DNA from 4 places in the Undibacterium sp. TJN25 genome. Region 3 is predicted to be linked to each of the others. Evidence: predicted binding sites of a transcription regulator. Region 3 holds the regulator's gene; each other region holds the start of a gene.
The links. The regulator sigma-54, encoded in region 3, starts transcription at its own class of promoters, with help from an activator protein. The targets are predictions, from matches to a motif close to TGGCANGNAANCTGCTTT.

Region 1: the regulator sigma-54 is predicted to act here: its motif matches at 1,712-1,729, upstream of ACO0LO_RS08825 (PEP-CTERM sorting domain-containing protein).
Region 2: the regulator sigma-54 is predicted to act here: its motif matches at 1,357-1,374, upstream of ACO0LO_RS11000 (pilin).
Region 4: the regulator sigma-54 is predicted to act here: its motif matches at 1,963-1,980, upstream of ACO0LO_RS19050 (PEP-CTERM sorting domain-containing protein).

The regions. Positions count from the first base shown of each region.
Region 1 covers NZ_JBMPPM010000003.1:398,027-402,456, reverse strand. The annotation lists gene ACO0LO_RS08830 (FAD-binding oxidoreductase) at 1-1,551, shown strand, start outside; gene ACO0LO_RS08825 (PEP-CTERM sorting domain-containing protein) at 1,795-2,547, shown strand; gene ACO0LO_RS08820 (N-acyl amino acid synthase FeeM domain-containing protein) at 2,934-4,253, shown strand.
Region 2 covers NZ_JBMPPM010000004.1:187,803-192,232, forward strand. The annotation lists gene ACO0LO_RS10995 (Wzy polymerase domain-containing protein) at 1-957, opposite strand, end outside; gene ACO0LO_RS11000 (pilin) at 1,465-1,923, shown strand; gene ACO0LO_RS11005 (hypothetical protein) at 2,051-4,009, shown strand; gene ACO0LO_RS11010 (glycosyltransferase family 2 protein) at 4,096-4,430, shown strand, end outside.
Region 3 covers NZ_JBMPPM010000004.1:646,125-650,554, forward strand. The annotation lists gene lptA (lipopolysaccharide transport periplasmic protein LptA) at 1-527, shown strand, start outside; gene lptB (LPS export ABC transporter ATP-binding protein) at 529-1,272, shown strand; gene ACO0LO_RS13020 (RNA polymerase factor sigma-54) at 1,288-2,778, shown strand; gene hpf (ribosome hibernation-promoting factor, HPF/YfiA family) at 2,947-3,297, shown strand; gene ACO0LO_RS13030 (enoyl-CoA hydratase/isomerase family protein) at 3,491-4,430, shown strand, end outside.
Region 4 covers NZ_JBMPPM010000007.1:213,231-217,660, forward strand. The annotation lists gene ACO0LO_RS19040 (DUF6434 domain-containing protein) at 1-77, opposite strand, end outside; gene ACO0LO_RS19045 (sugar O-acetyltransferase) at 318-911, opposite strand; gene ACO0LO_RS19050 (PEP-CTERM sorting domain-containing protein) at 1,121-1,906, opposite strand; gene ACO0LO_RS19055 (4-fold beta flower protein) at 2,239-2,607, opposite strand; gene ACO0LO_RS19060 (OmpW/AlkL family protein) at 2,705-3,343, opposite strand; gene ACO0LO_RS19065 (substrate-binding periplasmic protein) at 3,502-4,323, opposite strand.

The sequences.
Region 1 (4,430 bases), on a different contig from region 3:
GCTCACCAGGTGCTCAACGCACAGGCGACACAGCAAACGTACGGAGCGGATACCAATGGCATCACCCGCGCACTGCCGGGGGCCTTGCTCATCAACAATAGCAAACTGCTGCCAGAAGTGCTGCGCATTGCCAGCCGGCACGGCGTGCCGGTCTATCCCATCAGTACCGGCAAAAACTGGGGATATGGGAGCTCGTTGCCGGCCCGCGACCATTGCATGATCCTGGATTTGTCACGCCTGACAAAAATTCTGGGCTTTGATGCAGAGCTTGGCGTCGTCACGCTGGAACCCGGAGTGACACAGGGCATGCTGGCAGAATTTCTGGACCACGGCGGCCATTCCTTTTTGGTACCTGTCACAGGTGCCGGCCCCACCTGCAGTCTGGTGGGCAATGCGCTGGAGCGCGGGTATGGCATCACTCCTTATACAGACCACTTTGGCGCCGTGACCGACCTGGAAGCCGTACTGGCGGATGGCTCACTCTACCGCACCGCTCTGCGCGAGGCCGGCGGCGATGACCTTGCGCGCCTGTTCAAAGGCGGTATCGGCCCTGCGTCAACCGGCTTGTTCACCCAGAGCGGCTTTGGCGTGGTCACCCAAATGAGCATTGCATTGGCGCGCAGGCCGGAATGCATCAAGGCCTGCCTGTTCAGTCTGAAAGACGACAGCCTGCTGGAACCAGCCGTTGAACGCATACGGAACATATTGTCGATATTGCCCGGCACCGTCGGCGGCATCAATCTGATGAACCAGCACAGGACATTGGCGATGGCTGCGCCCTTTCCGCAAGACAGACTGGGTGCCGATGGCATGATCCCGGCTGAAGTGATCCAGAAAATGGGGGGGCAATACCAGCTTGCACCCTGGACCGGCTTTGGCACGCTGTACGGCAGTAATCGCATGGTGGCTGCGGCACAGAAAGAGATACGCACGGCTTTGTCGGGCATCGCCAGCCGGCTGTTGTTTATCAGCCCCGAGCGTGCCGGCACGCTGGCCAGCCTGGTCGGCCATCTGCCGGGCACAGGCGCGAAACGGCTGTCACGGACGGTGGGCACACTGGCGAAATCCCTGCAATTAGTGGCGGGACGGCCGAATGAAACTGCCTTACCGTTGGCGTACTGGCGCAATCCGAATCCCCCGGCTGGCGCATTGCGCAACCCCGCCGCGGACGGCTGCGGATTGATCTGGTATGCGCCACTGGTGCCCATGCGTCCAGCGGGAATCAGGGCGTATGTGGAAATGGTGAAAGAAGTAACAAAAAAACATGGAATAGAGCCCCTGATCACCCTGACTTCCATCAGCGACCGTGTTTTCGACAGTACGGTACCTATCATTTTTGAGAAAGAGAGCGCCGAGGCGCAGCAAAATGCTGAGCGCTGCTACCAGGATTTGCTGGAAACGGGCCGGTCATTAGGCGTTTTCCCCTACAGGGTAGGAATACATTCCATGGAGCATCTGGCGTCCTTGCAGGATCATGCGCATCGTTTTCACAGCAAATTGAAGAATCATCTTGATCCGGCAAATATCCTGGCACCCGGGCGGTATAGCTGAACACCCACAACTTATTGTCATAATGAAATTTTTTGCATCAACTCGCATGTCGACTTTTTTTACACTACAGTAAGTGTTACGTAAAAAAAAGCTTGCTCCGCTCTATAGATATTAATATTTTTCCTTTATTTTCAAAGGCTTAATAAAAATTCTCTAGTCCTGGCACACTCCCTGCTTTATACCAAGGCAAGAGACTCTCGGAGTCGTCTAAAGCGAAGTAAAACTTAACTCTAGGAGAATAAAATGAATTTTCTGAAAAAAGCAATATTTGGTGCCGCGACAGCGTTGGTATTTTCCGGTGCTGCATTCGCTAGCCCAGTCAATGTTGATGGCGTAATCTGGAATGCAGGCGCAGACTTTACAGGTATCAACGTAACGCTGACTGAGACAATTGATCCATCTTCCGGCGCATTGAGCGGTTTTGGTGTTATCACATCATTAAACGGACAAGGTGCTAGTTCATTTTGCCCAGGTTGCCAACTGACTGTGCAATACTCTGGCTACACTCCAGTAAGCGGCGGCGTTTTGCCTAGCCCTACAGGCAATGGTACACAAATCGCATATCAAGGCGGCCAAATCAACATTTTTGTTCATCATGACAATGACTTGAACCCAAATGATCCATTGTCTTTGAATGCTGGCAACACAGGTGGCGATCTGTGGTTGACATTGGAAGGTCATGCTATCAATGGCGTAACTTTGACAGGCTCCAATTTCTTCCCTAGCTTCCTGTTTGGCTCAGGACTGTGGGATGTTACTGGGGGCGCAGGTTCTGCTTATCTGAACACAAACACCAAGCAAGACGGTGCTGACTTCTCTTTCTCTAATACTTTTACTTCGTTCCCAGGTACTCCAGATACTCCATCGAGCCCACTGTTTTCAGTCGGTTCGGGCACATTCCAAGGAAACAGCATCCCAGAACCAGGCTCCATGGCTTTGGTAGGTCTGGGCCTGTTGGCAGCCGGCGCTCTGCGTCGTCGTCAAGCTTCAAAATAATTTGCCAGGGTTTTTCCTAGCATCTGTAAGGGCCCTGCAATGCAGGGCCTTTTTTATTTGTCGGCACAAAAAAACAAATAATCCGGCATCGCTACAGGATGCCGTTTCGCATTTCGATCAATCTTCTGAATCCGCAGTATGATCAGTTGTTTAAGCATTGGCTCGATGCGCTGCCAGGTATGCTCCATCTGCGCAAAGTAAATCGTTGAAGAGATTTTGTTCCACCAGTTTTTTGTTAGTATTAAGCGCAAACATTCAAGTAATGTTTCTTGCTGTCACACAATGTTCGTTCTAACTTCGTATAATAATGATACTGGCGTCCGCAAGAAGTGTTGGTCGATTTGCTCCATCATTTGCGCGATGTCTACCTGCCTCCGGAGAGAACAATGGCAAATAACCGACTCGTGAAAAACACGCGCAAGCTGATGCATGAAGCAATCAGAAAAATGATCAGCTTTCTGCCGAAGACCGGGAAATTTGCGGTGTACCGTTCTTTCGTTGAGTGCAATCCTGCGCCGACTGAGCGCCTGGTACTGAAAATAGCAGAAACCCAGGAAGAACTGGAAGCCTGTTTCGCCTTACTGCACGATGCCTATGTCGGCAGCGGCTTCATGAAACCGGATCCTTCGGGCATGCGGGTTACCTTGTACCATGCGCTGCCAACCACGACCACTTTGTGCGCAAAGTATGATGGCCAGGTCGTCGGCACTTTGTCGCTGATCAGGGAGAGCGCACTAGGATTTCCACTGCAAAAAATCTTCGACCTGACGGATGTGCGCAAACACGAAGGCAATATTGCTGAGGTTTCCGCACTGGCAGTGCACAGAAAATTTCGCAAGACCGGCGGCAGTATCCTGTTTCCGCTGATGAAATTCATGTATGAATATTGCACGACCTTCTTTGATACCAGGCATCTGGTCATCGCTGTCAATCCTTATCATATAGAGATGTATGAATCGCTGCTGTTTTTCAAGCGCCTGACCGCTACGCCGGTGGACAACTATGATTTCGTCAACGGTGCGCCGGCGGTAGGCGCCTGGCTGGATCTGAAGTTTGCACCCGAGATCATGAAGAAGGCCTACTCTTCCAAGCCGCCGCAACGCAATCTGTATGCCTACTTCACGCAAGTAAAGCTGGCCAATATCAAACTACCCGAACGGCGTTATTACACAACGAATGATCCGGTCCTGACACCGGAGTTGCTGGATCACTTTTTCAACCAGCGCACCAAGGGGTTTGCCAACCTGAGTGAGCGCGAGAAAGTGTTACTGCATACCATTTACGACATCGTTGAATATATCCCTGTGTTGCCCGCGCTAACGACGAAGAGCATGGATGTCAGCGTCAGGCGACATGAACGCTATTCGATGAAATGCCCAGGCCAACTGACTGTGGAGATCGTCAACAATGGTTTGGAAAACATAGACATCGATGTAGTAGAAGTGTCGCTGGAAGGATTTCAGGCTCGCGCCTTGAAACCGATTCCCATGCAGGTGTCGCTTAAAGCTACGGTGTGGCTGGGTAAGACAGAGATCTCCCACCTGCAGGTAGAGGCAGTCCGCGATATCGGAAAAGGGTTTTACGGTTTTCACTTAGGCCAAGCGGATTCTATCTGGCGCACCTTTGTCAACGCCATCTATTCGGGCACGACACATCGTGACCTGAATGAGCCGACAAGATTCGTTGCCGACATAAAATTGGCCTAGGGCAATTTGTTACAGACCTTGCACTTTGTTGCGCGCTGACTTTGAACGGCTGCGGTAACTGCGGGAATTTACATGCAATAATGGCGAACCAAAAATCTGCTGTAACGTGCAAACGTGGTGTTTATTTTTGGAGTTTGCCGAATTATTCGAGCAGTATTGTTTTGTCGTTGTTAGCCT
Region 2 (4,430 bases), 460 kb from region 3:
CCGGCCTGCCTGCCGAGCCATACTGAAATACCATGCCGCCAATACTGCAATCAGCGCAATGGTTGCCGGCCAGCCCAGCTCTGCCGCAAAATTCAATATCAGGTTATGCGAATGCTCGGCATAGGTCGTCGGCGTAAAATCAGCGGCAATCCTGACCTGTTCGGAGCCGAAGCCAAACCAGCCCACGCCGAACCACGGATGCTGCAGGCTCATCTGTAAAGCCTGTTGCATCAGCACGGTCCGCTCCGACCTGCCGCCTATATGTTCCGCTACCGACTTGGTGTCTACCCCGACCATCGCGGACAAAGCAGGCATTGCCAGCACAAAGCCGATGTAAGCCAGCATCAGCGCAATCAGCAATATCCCGCTCACCGGCTTCTCTTGCCGCCGCCGTGGCCACAGCATCACCACAAATGCGGGACAAATAATCCAGCCTATCCTGGACTGCGTCAGGCTCAGTCCCCATAACAGAAACACCGCCAGCAACGCCGCTACCGCAGCAGGCAAGCGGGATTGCTGATACAGCCACCACACCGCCGCCAAGGCCATACATAATAGAAGTGCCAGTTGATTCGGCTGCGCGACATTGGCGTACGGTCGCAAAGCGATGTTGGCGCTGTGCGCGATATACATGACTACAGGCGACAGATCCAGCCCAAGAAATTGCGCATTTTGCATCACCACCGACAGCAAGCCAGCCAGTAACAACGCCGCCGCCAGCATCAGACAAATTTTAAAATCCCCGCCAGGCTCCGCCGCCACCGTAGCCCCATACACCATCGCCAGCGCCGCCAGCGCCAGGTACGCCATGGCGATAAATACTTCCCAACGGTGCTCTATCAGACCGAATAGCAGCTGCGCACTTATCAATAGTGCAATGGCAACCGGCACACCCATTATTCCCGGCAAATTCAGCTGCGACTTTTCACGAAAGGCCAGCACTGCAAGTGCCGACAACAATCCAAGCAGCGCCAGCGCGTCGTGGTAATAAGTACGGAACGGATGGATGTGCTGCGGATTAATATAGGAGGCAATTATGAATAACCCAAAGATCAATAGGGAGCGATGAATTTGCTTTTGTTCGGGCATTTTACGGTAAGGGCATCATGACAGCTGAAGTCAGGATGATAGCAAGCAGGGAATTTTAGTTTGGAACTATTTTTGTAGTGACGGGCGGTAGAGATTTGCCCAGAAGAGTTAAAACGGTTTCAAGAAATTGATAGCACTTGTCTTTAAAGTGACGAATTTTGTCAAAACCAGCAAAATCCGTCAGTAATATGGTGCTGAAACACTAATTATCGGAGCGATTCAGCGATAATAGTGTATAAAATATAGTTTTTTCGCAAAAAAACTCTCAGGCACATTACTTGCTCAACAGCATAGGCATTATCAAACCCCAGAATTGTTTCACAATCATCACCTTATTAGGAGTTCACTATGAACACAAGACAACGCAGCCTTTCCATGAAGGCAGTAAAAGCGGCACAAAAGGGCTTCACGCTGATCGAATTGATGATCGTGGTAGCGATTATCGGTATTCTGGCTGCAGTGGCTATTCCTGCTTACCAGGATTACACCGTAAAGGCTAAAGTTTCTGCAGGCCCAAGCTTAGCCAGCCCTGCAATGACCGCGCTGGGCGTTGCTTGCAGCGAAGGTACATTAACTGGTACATTTGCAAATACTTCGTTGGGTTTGCCAAAAAATATATCAATTACTGATAACAAATACGTTCAAAAAGTTGATGCTATCGGTAAAGCATCGAATGCTGGCGGTACTATCACTATCACTTATAACGCTATTGGTAACAATGTTGCCAATAACGCCACAATTATTTATCAAGGTACATGTGCAGCAGGCAGCGGTATGACTTGGACAGTTGATACAAATAGTACTGTTGCACCAAAATATTTGCCAAAAACCTAATTAGTTACGCTCACTCAAAAAAAAGGAGCCTATATCGGCTCCTTTTTTTTTGGATAGCAATATAGCTTCTCATAGTTCCAATTCCTGCAATCTGGTGTCGAATTTTACGGAAAATAAGCAACATTTCATGCCAATAGTTAAACATCGACTTTTTCTTTTATTGGCCGCATTAGCAATTATTGCAGGTTTGACTTATTTTGCTTACAAGCCTGGATTATCGGGTCCGTTCATATTTGATGATGCCCCGAACATAACAAATAACAGTGGCATCGCCATTCAAAATCTCCACTGGAAAACGCTTTGGCAAGCTGCATTTTCAAGTGCAAGCGGGCCGTTAAGCCGCCCCGTCAGCATGCTAAGCTTCGCATTAAATTACTATGTAACTGGCTACAATAGCTATTATTTTAAGCTAACCAATCTCGTCATCCACATATTGTGCGGAATTGGGATTTTTTGCCTAAGTTCTTCAATTTTGAAAGTCCTTCAAACTCGCTCTAATTCATCCTTAGCGACATATCAACAGGACATCGTAAGTCTTTTCGTCACAGCGGCGTGGCTGTTTCATCCCCTAAGTTTGACGAGTGTACTCTACACTGTACAGCGAATGACTTCTCTTTCAGCATTGTTCTGCATATGGGGGTTAGTGATCTATCTGCGGGGAAGGTTAAAGCAGATTGAAAGCGGTTCTAGCGAAATCCTTATTGTCATCAGCTTGCTCGTTTTCGCTCCTCTAGCGATATTGAGTAAAGAAACCGGTGCTTTATTACCTCTTTTATTTTTGGTTGCAGAACTAACTCTCTTAAATTTTAAAACAAAAGCACGGGCGAACTGCATATTCTTGACGATTTTCTTTGCAGCGTGCGTTGTGCTTCCCGCTACCATCGCACTTGCATACACAGCGCTCCATCCTCAATGGATAACCGGGGTATATTCTATCCGTGACTTCACGCTCGCTGAACGCGTTATGACGGAAGCGAGGGTGCTTTGTTATTACCTAAAGCTTATTCTGCTTCCAGGCATCTCCGACCTAGGCTTGTATCATGACGATATTCCCCTATCGCATGGATTACTCGATCCCTTCAGCACGCTAACATCGATTATTGCAATCATATTGATGCTAGCAGGTGCGTTCATCTCCAGAAAAAAATTCCCTGCTCTCTCTTTTGGCGTCTTATTTTTCTTCACCGGCCATATTCTTGAATCAACTGTCTTTGGCTTGGAAATTGCTCATGAACATCGTAATTATTTACCAATGTTCGGCCCTATTTTTGCTTTGTTTTACTATGTTTTATTTCCTCTCGAAAACATTGCCATTTTAAAAATCAGGCGACTGGCCGCATTAATGCTAATTTCGCTATTTGGGGTTGTAACACATTCCCGGTCGCATGATTGGGCTAATCCCTTTGATTTGTACTCGAGTGAAGTAAGGCATCATCCTAGTTCAGCAAGGACAAATCTTGAAATGGGCACCATGTTTGGTAGCATCGAAACACCCGTTCCTGAAGCCCTTGCTTATAACTATACTTTAGCACGCTCCTACTATGAAAAAACAAGCAAACTCGATCCAAACTTTACAAGCGCCCTGGTCGGTCTAATTAAATTGAGCGCGATCAGGAGTCAACCGATTCAGCCAGAATGGGTTGAAGAATTAAGGCATCGTTTGAGATATTCGCCTCCGGCCCCATCAACAACAGACTCACTAATTTCGCTAATAACTTGCCGCATGGATAGTATTTGTAAGCTTTCCGATAACGAAATCGAAGGTTTACTAAAAGCGAGCCTGGACAATCCATCTGCAAAGACGATCACAAGAGCTTCAATTCTAACGGTTTACAGCTATTATCTAGTTAACATAACTGCAAATTATCCAAAAGCTACGGAAGTTATGCAAGAAGCTATCGAAGTGGCTCCTAATCAACTGGAATACAGGATGACCTTGATAGAATTTTGTACCGCGACGCGACAATTTGAAAAAGCAAAGATTGAGATCTTGAAGCTACAAGATCTAGACACCTTAAACAAATATAAAAAACAAATTGAGACAGTAAGTAAAAAAATTTCCGAAGCTTTGACGAACCAGCGTTGAGAAAAACTACTCCACTAAAAAACCGGTTCAACTGAATTAGTCAAATTCGACTCCCAAACAGTTAGGAAACGGACTCCCGAACATCTATGCGCGATCAACTATCTATCATACTTCCAGCAAAAAATGAGGCATTGTCCCTTATTACCTTGTTACCGGAGCTAAAACGGGTAATGCCGGATACCGAGATTATCGTAATCAACGATGGCTCGACGGACGATACCATTACAGTGTGTGAGACTAATCTAGTCCGTATAATCAACCATCCTTATAGCAAGGGCAATGGCGCCGCTATAAAGACTGGGGCGCGACATGCACTTGGAAAAATCCTGGTCTTTATGGATGCTGATGGGCAACATAAGCCAGAAGATATTCCGCGCTTACTGGAAAAACTTTCTACTGGCTACGACATGGCAGTCGGCGC
Region 3 (4,430 bases):
TGCTGGCCGAACAGGCAGACCGCTACAAAAAGATCGACCTAGAAGCCGAATCCTCTGTCCTCGACGACAAGACCAAGATCAAGACCATGACCGGCAACGTGGAGATCACGCGCGGCACGCTGCTGATCAAGACCGACAAGGCCGTCGCGACCGAAGGTGCTGAGGGATTCCAGTTCATCGTCATGACCAGGGGTCCCGGCGGCCAGGCGTTTTTCAGACAGAAGCGGGATGGCGGCCCCAACCTGTGGGTGGAGGGCGTTGCCGACCGCATGGAATACGACGAAAAAACCGAGGTCGTCAAATTCTTCAATAAGGCGCACGTGAAATACCTGGAAGGCAAAAAAGTCACGCAGGAGCAGGAAGGCGAGTTCATGTCGTATGACAGCAAGACCGAGAACTTTGTCGGCGCCAACAATGCGTCGGGCACCAGCGTGTCTGGCGGTGGCAGGATCAAGATCACCATACAGCCCAAGCTGGAAGAACCCAAGCCGGATTCACCGACCACGCAGAACACACAGAAAAAATAATATGACGAGCACCCTTATTATCAGCGGCCTGCAAAAGAAATACGGCGCGCGGCAAGTCGTGCGCGACGTTTCGCTGGAGGTCAAGAGCGGTGAAGTGGTCGGCTTGCTGGGCCCGAACGGCGCCGGCAAGACCACGTCCTTTTACATGATCGTAGGCCTGGTGCCGTCCGACGCGGGCAAGATAGACGTCAACGGCACCGACATTTCTCACCTGCCCATCCACAAGCGCGCATCGCTGGGCCTGTCCTACCTGCCGCAGGAGGCGTCGGTATTTCGCAAGCTGTCGGTGGAAGACAATATCCGCGCCGTGCTGGAATTGCAAAGAGATGAGAACGGCAAGCTGTTGGAAAAGGCCAAAATCGAGGAAAGGCTGGATACCTTGCTGGCCGAACTGCAGATAGAAAAAATCCGCGAAAACCAGGCGCTGTCCCTGTCCGGCGGCGAGCGCCGCCGTGTGGAAATCGCCAGGGCGCTGGCAACCAGCCCGCGCTTCGTGCTGCTGGACGAACCATTCGCCGGCGTGGATCCGATTGCCGTGATCGAGATCCAGCGCATTGTCCGCTTCCTCAAGGAACGCGGCATCGGCGTGCTGATCACCGACCACAATGTGCGCGAAACCCTGGGTATCTGCGACCACGCCTACATTATCAACCAGGGCGCGGTGCTGGCCAGCGGCAGGCCGGATGAGATCGTCGCCAATGAATCCGTACGCAAGGTTTACCTGGGAGAGCACTTCCGGATGTAACGGATACCGCCCCCTATGAAACAAAGCCTACAACTCCGCACCTCGCAGCATCTGGCATTAACGCCGCAACTGCAGCAATCGATACGTTTGCTGCAGCTATCAACGCTGGAATTGCATCAGGAGCTGGAAAACCTGCTGACCGATAATCCTTTGCTGGAGCGGGTGGACGATCCTTTGGACAATGCCGTCAGGTTATTGGCGGACGGCGCCATCAGCGCCACCAGCAGCGGTTCGGACAACGACAGCAGCCCTGTCAACAATGGCGGCGACGAGCCGGTTGCGCCAGTCGACAGTGGCGAAAGCGGTGAAAGCCCAAATGCGACGGATACGACCAGCGCCAATGAAGAGGACTGGAGTTTTGACGACATGCCGCAAGGCTCCAAAGGTCCGGAAGAGGATGAAGGGCGCCCACAGCTGGAATGTGCGCAGACCTCGCTCAGGGAGCACCTGCTGGAACAGATGCGCGTCACCGTCAAGGAAATACGCGACCGTGCACTGATAGAGCTGATCATCGATGCGCTGGACGGCAACGGCTACCTGACGGAATCGCTGGACGATATCCATGGCGCGTTGCCCCTGGAACTGTGCGTGGAGCCGGAGGAGCTGAATTTTGCGCTGAACATGCTGCAGAGTTTCGAGCCGGCCGGCGTAGGCGCGCGCAGCCTTTCCGAATGCCTGGCGCTGCAAATCAGGCGGCTGCCGAAAATCCCTTTCGTCACACGCCGGCTGGCACTGGAAATTGTTGAAAAACATTTAACCCTTTTTGCACAGCGCGATTTCAACAAGCTGAAAAAAGTGCTTACTTGCGACGATGAGGACTTGCGTGAATCTCAGGTTGTCATCAAGCAATGCAAGCCACATCCCGGCGCCGAATTTACTGCCGATGCATCGGACTACGTGGTGCCGGATGTTATTGTCAGGAAATCAAAAAACGGCTGGCAGGTGTTGCTGAACCAGGATGTGATGCCGCGCCTGCGCGTCAACAGCATGTACGCGAACATCATGAAACAGAACCGCGGCGATGGCACACTGAGCTCCCAGCTGCAGGAAGCCCGCTGGCTGATCAAGAATATGCGGCAGCGCTTCGATACGATACTGCGCGTTGCGCAGGCGATAGTTGAAAGGCAACGCAATTTTTTCACGCATGGTGCTGTTGCGATGAGACCACTTGTTTTGCGCGAAATTGCTGATACACTGGGTTTACACGAGAGTACTATTTCCCGTGTCACAACCCAAAAATACATGCTGACCCCGCATGGAATGTTTGAGTTGAAGTACTTTTTCGGTAGCCACGTTGCGACGGAAACCGGGGGTGAAGCGTCATCCACCGCAATACGGGCACTCATCAAGCAATTGATAGGAGCAGAAGACCAGAAGAACCCACTCTCTGACAGCAAGATCGCAGACATGCTGGGTGAACAAGGCATGGTCATCGCGCGACGCACCGTCGCAAAATACCGGGAAGCCTTGAAAATCCCTCCAGTAAGCCTGCGCAAATCCTTATAAAAATCCTGGAATTCCCAGCGGCATTTATTGCAGTAATGCATGCTGATTTTTCAGATTTCTGTAACAAGTCCTTGTAATTGCGTCTTGCATTGCTATATATAATTTAGCTCGATCTTCAGGGCTAGCACCATGCTATATAGCAAGTAACATCTACCATAGGAGCGCCGTATGAATCTCACAATCAGTGGACATCACCTCGAAGTTACTCCAGCAATCCGTGAACATGTGCAAAACAAGCTAGAGAGGATAAGGCGGCACTTCGATCAAGTCATTGATATTGCAGTCATCCTGACCGTTGACAAGCTCCGGGAAAAAGAAAAACGCCATAAAGCCGATATCAATCTTCACATCAGCGGCAAAGACATCCACGTCGAAAGCCTCGCACAAGACCTGTATGCAGCGATAGACACGCTGATCGACAAACTCGACAGGCAAGTCATCAAACACAAAGACAAAATCCAAGGCCACAAAAACGACGCGATCAAGCATATCCCTGATCCTGCCTCCGCTTCCGCCTGACCGGCGCCTGGTACTGGAATAACGAAGGATGCCAACCGGCATCCTTTTTTATTGGGTTCGCCGCACTTGTGACCCGGCCGCAAGCGAACCGGAAACCCCGAAAAATATTTCTTTTACCAAAGAATCGCGGGCTGCCCGGATAAATCGCGCATACGCGCTAAAATAGGCTTTTCATCTCACTACGATCTTTTCCATGAGCGAATACGTCCAGACCTTCGTCCAGAACCAGATAGGCTTTATCACGCTGGACAGACCCAAGGCATTGAATTCCCTTTCCCTGGACATGGTCCGGGAGCTGACACAGATATTGCTGCAATGGCGCGAAGCGGATAATGTCGGCGCCGTCTTTATTTCTAGTTCCAGTGAAAAGGCTTTTTGCGCCGGCGGCGACATCCGCTTCTTTTACGATGCGGGCACGTCCACGCCGAGGGGCGACAGCGCCTTACTGGAAGACTTCTTCACCGAAGAATATGCGCTGAACCATCTGATCCATTTTTATCCCAAGCCGTATATTGCGCTGCTGAACGGCGTGGTCATGGGCGGCGGCATGGGCATTGCGCAGGCGGGCCCTTCATGCCGTATGCGCATAGTCACCGAGCGTACCAAGATGGCCATGCCGGAGGTCAATATCGGCCTGTTCCCGGACGTGGGCGGCGGTTATTTCCTGTCGCGTGCTCCGGGGCAATTGGGGACCTACCTGGGCCTGACCGGAGAAATCTTCAAGGCGGCCGATGCGATTTACGCCGAACTGGCGGATGTCTATGTGCCTACCAGTGCGATACCTGCGCTGATGCATCTGCTGACTTCGACGCAGCAGGCCGATATCCGCGCGGCGATCCGCGAATTTGCTGCGCCGTTTGCAGAGGAAATCAAGCTGGAAGAAAGCTCGCTGGCAACGCACCGCAGCCTGATAGACCAGTATTTTTCCGCCGGCGATGTGGCAACGATCATTGCAACGCTGTCGGAAGACGGCAGCGAATTCGCGCGGCAGACCCTCGCCGTCATGCAGAAGCGCTCTCCGCTACTGGTATGCGTGACGCTGGAGCAGATACGGCGCGGCGCCGGCATGACCGTTGCTGCCTGCCTGCGCATGGAACGCGATATGGTGCGCCATTGCTTCAAGCACGGCGAAG
Region 4 (4,430 bases), on a different contig from region 3:
ACGTTTTGCGTGTTCTTGTAAGTATCATCCACCGCGGTCGTGCGCGTGATGGGATTGCCATGCCAGTCGAAATCCATTTTTACTTTTTCCTTACACAGAGCTGTACATGGTGAATGCAGCGGGTAATGTAGAAAGAACGCAGAAAGAAAAGCTTACGGCATGTTGACATAGAAACATTGTCAATGCAACATCAGAGTGCAGTGGCAGGATGGCGTGGCATGACGGCTATTTCAAGGCAGCCAGATCGTGAGGATGGAACGGCTGCCTGCCCGGTTACCTTCGTTATCCGTCCGGAAGAAAGCCGGTAGCGCTGCAGTTCAGGCCAGCGCCCTGATCACCCGCGCGGGATTCCCTACCGCCACCACATTCGCCGGAATATCCCTGGTCACCACCGCGCCTGCGCCGATCACGCTGTTTTCGCCTATGGTTACACCGGCCAGCACGATGGCGCCGCCGCCCAGCCAGACGTTGTCGCCGATGACGATGGGTTTGGCGGCTTCGTATTTGGCGCGCCTCAGGTCGGCCTCTACCGGGTGGGTCGGCGTCAGCAGCTGTACGTTGGGGCCGATCTGCACGTCGCGGCCTATGGTGATGGCAGCCACGTCCAGTGCGACCAGGCCGTAGTTGGCAAAGGTGCCGGCGCCTATGCGGATGTTGAAGCCGTAATCCACGTACAGCGGCGGCTTGATGTGGACCTGCTCTCCCAGCTCGCCCAGCAGTTCTTGCAGCACCTGCTGCGCCTGTTCCAGGTTCTCTGCATAGCGCGCTTCATAGTTGCGGGCCAGTAGGTGGGCGCGGCGGCCGGCCTGGCTGAGCTCGGCATCGTCGGCAATGTACAGATCGCCGGCGAGCATTTTTTCTTTCTGGCTGCGGGTGTCGCCGGGGTCGGCGTCAGGCTTGTTTTGTGCCATGGATCATCTCCTGCATGTGGGAATATAAGGGCGGAGGTTCATCATATAGCATGCTGCACTTGGGTTCCGGCGGTGGGCTTGCGGCGGCCAGGGCAGTTGCCTGCCATGCTCCTCGCCAAAAAAAATGCCGCCTGGTCTGCACCGGGCGGCATCATGGCGCGAAGTTGCGCCGGGCTTACATCATTGTTGAATACTCTGATTACTTCTGATTACTTCTTTTTACGGCGGCGCACTGCTGCCATGCCGGTCAGGCCCAGGCCGAACAGGGCAATCGACATTGGTTCCGGTACATCGGCCGGTGGCAGCACGGCGCCGAAGCCGTCCAGGTAGGCGTAACCGGTATGCGCGGTGGGGTTGCAGTCTGCGGCCAGCAGCGACAGCGTAAAGTCATGGCCGGACAGGCTGGCATCGATGTTCAGCTGTTCCAGCTGCCACTGGGATGTATAGAAGAAATCGCCGCTGGATGAAAAGCGGCCATCCACACCGCCGCCGCCATCGCCTGCGTTGTAGACGCGGCGGATGACATCGGTGTTGTTGGTGTCGTCATGCAGCACGATCATCATCAGCGCGGATTCATCATCCGAGTGGCCGCCGTTTTCCAGCACGGCTTTCCACGCGAAGAAAATGTTGGCATCGGTGTAGTTGGTCACTTTCTGGCTGATGACGGAGGCATAGCCACCGCTGGTGGTGTCTTCGGCGCGGTAGGAGTAGTTACCGTTGTAGACAGTACTGCCCAGCAGGCCGCCCAATATCGGATCCACTGTGCCTGCGGAAATGAGGGAGGAATGATTTGTGTAGGAGGCGTTGTACAGAGCGCCGCTGGGCAGGAACAGATCTGGCGTCATGCCGGCGTTCAGCGTATTGCCACGGTATCCGGCGCCTGTTGTCCAGCCGCTGGTATTGCCGTCTTCAAAGCCGCCGTTGACGAAAGGGCTGGCAAAGGCGCTGCCGGTGGACATCAAGGCGATTGCAAGCGCCAAGCTAAGTTTTTTCATTAAGTCGTACTCCTGATTTATCAAAGTTAATTTTTAAACAATACTGCACGGGCTATATAGCAAAGCCTGTGCCAAAATAATTAACTTTTTGGAATCAATGACTTAAAATTTAATATTAATATATCTATACTTTTTGTAAAGTATTTCGACATATTACGTTACATTTAGTTACGCAATCTTGGCCAGAAAAAACCGGGAAATAAATTTTTGAGCAAAGCTGCATGGCTTACCCACCGTTTCGGTGATTTTTAGGCACCCCATGATGAGGGCTCAGGATGCTCTGGTCCGCTGGCTTGTCCGAGGGCAGCGCTGACGCCAGGAAGCTGGCGACTTTAGCTTGCCAGCAAGGCGCCCCACCCCATCCTGGACCAGGCGCCCGGCGGCGCTGCAGGCGCCGGCGGCGTGGGCGGCGCAGATGGCGTATTCAAGGTGGGCGGCACTGCCGGCGTCGGTGGCACCGGAGGCACGGGTGGTGTGGCGCCGACAGTGTGGCCGGGGGTAAAGGCGACAGCGCCGGCCTGGCGGTCCCGGAAGATGCCATCCATGAAAAAGCCCAGGTGTTTCGCGCGCAACGAGAACAGGCCTCGGCCATGCACGAAGGCGATGAACTGCATGCGGGTGTCGAATACATAGGCATGCGTTGCGTCGTACCAGCCTACATGGGTGCAATTGCGGTCGAAGACCGGTGTCATCGTTGTCATCTGCGGCCCTTTCTTTTCACCTGAAAAGGACAGTGTATCAGTGTATGCGCGGAGGGCATTGCCGCACAATGCCGGCAATGCCTTCGCCAAGCGGATTTTAGAAGCGGTAGCCTGCGCCCACGCCTATCATCAGCGGGTCCACCTTGACGGCGCTGGCCTTTGCACCGGAGATATACACATCGCTGCGGATCTGCACTTTTTTCACATCGACGTTGAACGACCAGTGCCGGTCCACCTTGTAGTCGAAGCCTGCCTGCAGCGCCAGTCCGGTGCTGCTGTTTTCCAGCGAGCCTGCACCGCCCAGCAGGTTCACGCTGGAGATGCGGGTGTAGTTCACGCCCGCGCCTACGTAGGGGTTGAACTGCGCTTCCGGCAGGAAATGGTATTGCGCCAGCAGTGTCGGCGGCAGATGCTTGAAGCTGCCGATGCGCTTGCCGTCCAGTGTCACATCATGCTTTTGCGGATAGGTCAGCACCAGTTCGGCAGAGATATTCGGCGTGAAGAAATAAGAAATATCCACTTCGGGAATGGTCTTCTCCGACACGCCCAGGCGGTCTGCCACACCAGCACCGGCGATGGGGTCGGACTTGTCTGCCGGCGCCAGGTGGACTGCGCGTACCCTCAGCATCCACGGGCTTGCTTCTGCAGTTGCCGCGGCATTTTCAGCATTGGCCGCAGTTGCAAAGAGTGTCAAAACGGCCGCGCTCAGCGCGGAAATCATCACTGCCTTTTTCATGTTTACTTCCCTCATCGTTCGTCATTGGTATAAGGAGAAGTGTAATCATGCGACGCAATAGCAGCCTTGATCTGCATCAAGACCCGGCTTGACCTAGATCAAGGAAAGGCGATACGGGAGCGGCAGGACAAAAAAGTCAACTAAGAGTCAATTAAGAGTCAGTTCAGCACGCTGTTGGATTGCTTCAGTATGCGGTAGGCCGCCGCCAGTCTTTGCATGACCTGCTCTGCGTTGGGCACACGCTTGTTCAGTATCAGGAAAAATTCGGCGCGCGCCAGCTCGCGATAATCCACCGCATCCTGGCCATGGATATTATTCAGCGCGAACTCCGCCGGCCTCTGGTAATCCAGCACGAATTCCGCGCGGCCGACAAGCAGCATCTTGAAGGCGGCTTCATGCGTATACGCATCGGTCACCCGGATCTTGTTGACGGGGTCCGTCACACGCGCAGCCATGCCGTCATAGCTGTAACCCGACAGGACGATCAGCGACCTGCCCTTGAGCTCTTCTATCGACTTCGGCAGCGCGCGCCCTTTTAAGCTATACAGGTTGATGCTGTTCAGCAGTATTCTTTCGGGGCTGTACAGGACATCGCTGATGCCGCGCGGGCCGACAAAAATGCTGGTCTTGCCGGAAGCGATATTGGCCTTGATGCGGTTCAGCGGATAGCCGGCCAGCGTATAACGAATACCGGTCTGTTTCAGCAGATTCTCTACTAAATCGACCATGGGGCCGCGCACGGGGCCGTTGTCGTCGACAATAGAATAAGGAGGGAAATTGACAAAGGCGGCCTCCAGCGTCAGCGTATCGGACGCATGGGCCGTATTGGCCGCCTCGGTACCGCGTGCAGCTGCCGCATCATGGGCGAAAAAACAAAGGCCGGCAACCAGCATGCAGCAAACGGCAGATACCGTGAAAACCATGGATTTCATCGCGCGCGCAAGCGACAGTGCCTCCGGTTTTGGTACAGCGTTGTGCATCGCCTGTCCCTTGCAAGTGTTTTTTATGGATTGCTTCCGGCGCTGCTCTGCTTCGGCCGATGGTGAGGCATTTGCTTTTCTTTGCCAGCCCCTCTTTTGCTACTGCT